DNA from 2 places in the Pseudomonas vranovensis genome. Region 1 is predicted to be linked to the other one. Evidence: predicted binding sites of a transcription regulator. Region 1 holds the regulator's gene; the other holds the start of a gene.

Region 1 (3,207 bases):
CCCTAACGGCGCCGGCAAGACCACCTGCTTCTACATGATCGTCGGACTGGTCCAGGCCGACCAGGGACGCGTCCTGATCGACGACCTGGATGTCAGCCACCAGCCGATGCACGGGCGTGCCCGTGCCGGCATCGGCTACCTGCCCCAGGAGGCATCGATCTTTCGCAAGCTGTCGGTGGCCGACAACATCATGGCGATCCTCGAAACCCGCAAGGAGCTCGATGCCGCCGGACGCCGCAAGGAGCTGGAAAGCCTGCTGCAGGAATTCCACATCAGCCATATTCGCGACAACCTCGGCATGAGCCTTTCCGGGGGCGAGCGGCGACGCGTGGAAATCGCCCGGGCACTGGCCACGGCCCCGAAGTTCATCCTGCTCGACGAACCCTTTGCCGGTGTCGACCCGATTTCGGTCGGCGACATCAAGCAGATCATCCACCACCTCAAGGCCAAAGGCATTGGCGTGCTGATCACCGACCATAACGTTCGGGAAACTCTGGATATCTGCGAAACCGCCTACATCGTCAATGATGGCCAACTGATCGCCGAAGGCGATGCGCAGACCATCCTGGCCAACGATCTGGTTAAAGAGGTCTACCTGGGCCACGAGTTCCGCTTGTAAGTTCGAAGCAGCACAGCGTTTGCCATGGGCCGCTGAACCGGCGAAATGCGGCATATTTGTTACCGCACCCTAGGCAAACGCTTCAACTTCAGGCATATAATTTGCTTAAAGTTGGCGCTTCGGTGCCCTTGTAGTGGATGGCGCATGTGCGCCGGCAAATAAGGTGTTAAGCCCCTGCCATGAAACCATCGCTCGTCCTAAGAATGGGCCAGCAACTGACGATGACCCCGCAGTTGCAACAGGCCATCCGTCTGCTCCAGCTATCTACCCTTGATCTCCAGCAGGAGATCCAGGAAGCGCTGGAGTCGAACCCGATGCTCGAACGCCAGGAAGAAGGCGACGATTTCGACAACAGCGACCCGATGGCCGATAACGCCGAAAGCAAGCCTGTCGCCGAAACCCAGGACACCAGCTTCCAGGAAACCACGCAAACAGTGGACAACCTCGAAGAGGGCGAGTGGAGCGAGCGCATCCCCAATGAACTGCCAGTCGACACGGCCTGGGAAGACATCTACCAGACCAGCGCCAGCAGCCTGCCCAGCAATGACGATGACGAGTGGGACTTCACCACCCGTACTTCGGTCGGTGAAAGCCTGCAGAGCCACCTGCTCTGGCAGTTGAACCTGGCGCCGATGTCCGACACCGACCGGTTGATCGCCGTGACGCTGATCGACTGCATCAACAACCAGGGCTACCTGGACGAGACACTCGAAGAAGTCTGCGAATCCTTCGATCCCGAGCTGGATATCGAGCTCGATGAAGTCGAGGCCGTACTGCATCGCATCCAGCAATTCGAGCCCGCCGGCATCGGCGCGCGCAACCTCGGCGAATGCCTGCTGTTGCAACTGCGCCAACTGCCTGCCACGACGCCGTGGATGGCCGAGGCGCAGCGCCTGGTCAGCGACTATATCGACCTGCTCGGCAGCCGCGACTACAGCCAGCTGATGCGCCGCATGAAGCTCAAGGAAGACGAGTTGCGCCAGGTGATCGAACTGGTCCAGAGCCTCAACCCGCGCCCCGGTTCGCAGATCGAGTCCAGCGAGCCCGAGTACGTTGTCCCGGACGTGATCGTACGCAAGGACAACGAACGCTGGCTGGTCGAGCTGAACCAGGAAGCCGTCCCGCGCCTGCGGGTCAACCCGCAGTACGCAGGCTTCGTCCGTCGCGCCGACACCAGTGCCGACAACACCTTCATGCGCAATCAGTTGCAGGAAGCCCGCTGGTTCATCAAGAGCCTGCAGAGCCGCAACGAGACCCTGATGAAGGTCGCCACCCAGATCGTCGAGCATCAACGGGGCTTTCTCGACCACGGCGACGAAGCGATGAAGCCGCTGGTGCTGCACGACATCGCCGAAGCGGTAGGCATGCACGAGTCGACGATTTCCCGGGTAACCACCCAGAAATACATGCATACCCCACGGGGCATTTACGAGCTGAAGTACTTTTTCTCCAGCCACGTGAGTACCTCCGAAGGCGGCGAATGCTCGTCCACAGCCATCCGCGCGATCATCAAAAAACTGGTTGCAGCTGAAAATCAGAAAAAGCCATTGAGTGACAGCAAGATCGCTGGTTTACTGGAGGCACAAGGCATCCAGGTAGCCCGTCGCACCGTCGCCAAGTACCGCGAGTCCCTCGGCATTGCACCGTCGAGCGAGCGCAAGCGATTGATGTAACGGCCCCTGAGGTGTGCCATCGCAGTTCAGTGGCAGGCGCAACACCTGCCTCTTATGCACCGGCAACAAAGGAGAAGCTGTATGCAAGTCAATATCAGTGGACAGCATGTAGAAGTCACTCAGCCCCTGCGTGAGTATGTCGAACAGAAACTGAAGCGACTGGAGGGGCACTTCGACAAGATTACCAATGTGACGGTAATCATGAAGGTCGAGAAGCTGCAGCAGAAAATCGAAGCAACGCTGTTTATTCCCGGCGGCGAAGTTGTTGCAAATGCCGAACACACAGACATGTATGCAGCGATCGATGCCTTGACTGACAAGCTCGACCGCCAACTGAAAAAACACAAGGAAAAACAGCAAAGCCTGCTGCAAGGTGCAGCGGCCCGCTGATCCCCCTCATCCATGATCCGACTTGAAACCATCCTGACCCCCGGCCGTTCCCTTGTGAACGTGCCGGGCGGCAGTAAAAAGCGCGTCCTCCAGGAAATCGCCACCCTGATCGACCGGGAAGTTGCCGACCTGGAGATGCAGGACGTATTTGAAAGCCTGTTTGCCCGGGAGAAACTCGGGTCAACCGGGTTTGGCAATGGCATTGCCATTCCACACTGCCGCCTCAAAGGCTGCTCATCGCCTATCAGCGCCCTGATACACCTGGAAGCACCGATCGACTACGACGCCATTGATGGCGCGCCAGTCGACTTGCTGTTTGTCCTGCTGGTTCCGGAGGCGGCTACCGATGCGCACCTGGAATTGCTGCGCCAGATCGCAAGCATGCTCGACCGCAAGGACGTACGTGACCGGCTACGCGCCGCCAACAGCAGCGAAGCCCTGTACCAGGTCGTACTGGACGCACAGAACGAGCATTGATATATGCGCTTGATCATCGTCAGCGGCCGGTCTGGCTCCGGCAAGAGT
Region 2 (3,207 bases), 700 kb from region 1:
CTGCCGGGTTCATGTACTCAAGACGCAGATCGGCATTGAGCAGGATGGTGGCAGTGGTCAGGTTGTCCAGTAGCAGTCGGTGCAGGGCATCGCTGATGGTCATGGCGCGTCGGTGACCTCTTTTGGTGATCTGCGGTTACAAGGAAAATGCAAAAATTAAACCAAAGCTCCGAAAAGAAGCGTAATCCCCTGAAATGGGGCCATGGCTGCGCAGGAAATCACTGATTTGCCTGGTATTGGCAGAAAATTGAACCAAATTGGGGTGTTTTCAGATTGGGCGCATCCCCTTATGCACCACTATAGAGCACTGTAGTTTTCGCGGGGCAAGCCTGCCGCTACCTGGCGACTGCTGCGCAGTCGATCGCAGCCTCGTTTCTCGGCAGCGGCTACGCATTGCAAGTTGAGCCTGGCCGCGAGGCGGTTTTGAAGGCAAAAAAAAGGCCTCCCGATGGGAGGCCTCTCTACGTCACGTCACGAAATCAGCAGCTGTAGTACAGCTCGTATTCCAGTGGGTGTACGAAGGTGCGGACCTTGATTTCTTCTTCGCTCTTCAGCGCGATGTAGGCATCGATGAAGTCGTCGGAGAACACGCCGCCCTTGGTCAGGAACGCACGGCCCTTGTCCAGCTCTTCCAGGGCTTCTTTCAGGCTGCCACACACCTGTGGGATTTCCTTGGCCTCTTCAGGCGGCAGGTCGTACAGGTTCTTGTCGGCGGCATCGCCTGGGTGGATCTTGTTCTGGATACCGTCCAGGCCGGCCATCATCAGTGCAGCGAAGCACAGGTATGGGTTGGCCGCCGGGTCCGGGAAGCGCGCTTCGATACGGCGGGCTTTCGGGCTGGAAACGTAAGGAATACGGATCGAGGCGGAACGGTTGCGCGCCGAGTAGGCCAGCATGACCGGGGCTTCGAAGCCAGGTACCAGACGCTTGTAGGAGTTGGTAGCCGGGTTGGTGAAGCCGTTCAGGGCCTTACCGTGCTTGATGATGCCGCCGATGAAGTACAGGGCGGTGTCGGACAGGCCGGCATAGCCTTCGCCGGAGAAGGTGTTCTTGCCATCTTTGGAGATGGACATGTGTACGTGCATGCCCGAGCCGTTGTCGCCGTACAGTGGCTTAGGCATGAAGGTAGCGGTGCGGCCGTAGGCGTCGGCAACGTTGTGTACGCAGTACTTGAGGGTCTGAACTTCGTCAGCCTTCTTCACCAGGGTGTTGAATTGCACGCCGATTTCGTTCTGGCCGGCAGTGGCAACTTCGTGGTGGTGTACTTCGATGACCAGGCCCATTTCTTCCATGGCATTACACATGGCAGTACGGATTTCGTGGTCGTGGTCGAACGGAGGTACTGGGAAGTAGCCGCCTTTGACGCCTGGGCGGTGGCCTTTGTTGCCGCCTTCGACGTCCTGGTCGGACATCCATGAACCTTGCTCGGAGTAGATCTTGAACATCGAGCCGGAGATGTCGGACTTGAACTTCACTTCGTCGAAGATGAAGAACTCGGGCTCTGGACCGACGAAGACGGTGTCACCGATACCGGTGGTCTTCAGGTACTCTTCGGCGCGGCGGGCGATGGCGCGTGGGTCGCGGTCGTAGCCTTGCATGGTCGAAGGTTCGATGATGTCGCAGACCAGAATCAGGGTCGGCTCTTCGGTGAACGGGTCCAGAACGGCGGAGGAGTCGTCCGGCATCAGGATCATGTCGGAAGCTTCGATGCCTTTCCAGCCGGCAATGGAGGAACCGTCGAACATCTTGCCGGCTTCGAAGAAGTCTTCGTCCAGGGCATCACGCGACGGCATGGTCACGTGATGTTGAATGCCTTTGGTGTCCGTGAAGCGCAGATCAATCCATTTAACGTCATGATCTTTGATGAGTTGAACCGACTTCGACATAGTGTCCTCCGGGGTGGGGTAGAGCTTGCCTGTGCAGCCCTTGAATTTGGGTGATGCCGGGCGCGAATAGTCGGCCAAGGCAACCTGCCTCACAAGGGAGCAAATTGCATGCCAGTGCCCCGGTTTGGAATTTTTGCCCCATTCCTATGCGTTTCAGGGGCAATGAGCCGAAATGTCAGACAATTTATGCACCCTTAGGAGGCGTAAATGAGGTTGTAGGCACCAATTTGGTGCAGCGTAAACCTTCTGTACATTAATTGGTTAAACCTTGAGCAATTTCCGCTATAATCCGCGCCCCACTTTTTTAGTCGGCATTGCGCGCGCTGTTTTCAATGAAACTAATCGTAAAAGTCTTCCCAGAGATCACCATCAAGAGCCGCCCGGTTCGCAAGCGCTTCATCCGTCAACTGGGCCGCAACATCCGTACCGTGCTCAAGGACCTCGATCCTGCGCTCGCGGTTGACGGTGTCTGGGACAACCTCGAGGTGGTCACCCGCATCGAGGACGAGAAAGTCCTGCGCGAGATGATCGAGCGTCTGACCTGCATGCCGGGCATCGCCCACTTCCTGCAGGTCGACGAGTACCCGCTGGGCGACTTCGACGATATCGTCGCCAAGTGCAAGACCCACTTCGGTCACCTGCTGCCCGGCAAGCGCTTTGCGGTGCGTTGCAAGCGCGGCGGTCACCACGACTTCACCTCGATGGATGTCGACCGTTATGTCGGCAGCCAGCTGCGCCAGCAGTGCGGCGCCGCCGGTATCGACCTGCGCACCCCAGAGGTCGAGGTACGCATCGAGGTACGTGACAAGCTGCTGTATGTGATCCACAACCAGCACAAGGGCATCGGCGGCTACCCGCTGGGCACGCTGGAGCAGACCCTGGTGCTGATGTCCGGTGGTTTCGACTCCACCGTGGCGGCCTACCAGATGATGCGTCGCGGCCTGATGACCCACTTCTGCTTCTTCAACCTTGGCGGCCGTGCCCACGAACTGGGCGTGATGGAAGTCGCCCACTTCCTGTGGAAGAAATACGGCAGTAGCCAGCGCGTGCTGTTCGTCAGCGTGCCCTTTGAAGAAGTAGTGGGCGAGATTCTCGGCAAGGTCGACAACAGCTACATGGGCGTGACCCTGAAGCGCATGATGCTGCGCGCTGCGACCAATATCGCCGACCGCCTGGAGATCGACGCCCTGGTAACCGGCGAGGCGATCTCCCAGGTGTCCAGCCAGACCCTGCCGAACCTGGCGGTGATCGACTCGGCCACCGAGAAGCTGGTACTGCGTCCGCTGCTGGCCAGCCACAAGCAGGACATCATCGACCAGGC

Evidence for each region. Region 1 encodes sigma-54, which starts transcription at its own class of promoters, with help from an activator protein. Its sites were predicted from a motif close to ANTGGCATNNANNTTGCTNT; they were not measured.
Region 2: a site for sigma-54 is predicted at 1,983-2,002, ahead of glnA (glutamate--ammonia ligase). Genes of this name have one in related genera too.

Annotation. Positions count from the first base shown of each region.
Region 1 covers NZ_CP159259.1:3,815,088-3,818,294, forward strand. The annotation lists gene lptB (LPS export ABC transporter ATP-binding protein) at 1-619, shown strand, start outside; gene ABVN19_RS17800 (RNA polymerase factor sigma-54) at 799-2,292, shown strand; gene raiA (ribosome-associated translation inhibitor RaiA) at 2,374-2,682, shown strand; gene ptsN (PTS IIA-like nitrogen regulatory protein PtsN) at 2,695-3,159, shown strand; gene rapZ (RNase adapter RapZ) at 3,163-3,207, shown strand, end outside.
Region 2 covers NZ_CP159259.1:4,515,194-4,518,400, reverse strand. The annotation lists gene glnL (nitrogen regulation protein NR(II)) at 1-103, opposite strand, end outside; gene glnA (glutamate--ammonia ligase) at 480-1,886, opposite strand; gene thiI (tRNA uracil 4-sulfurtransferase ThiI) at 2,219-3,207, shown strand, end outside.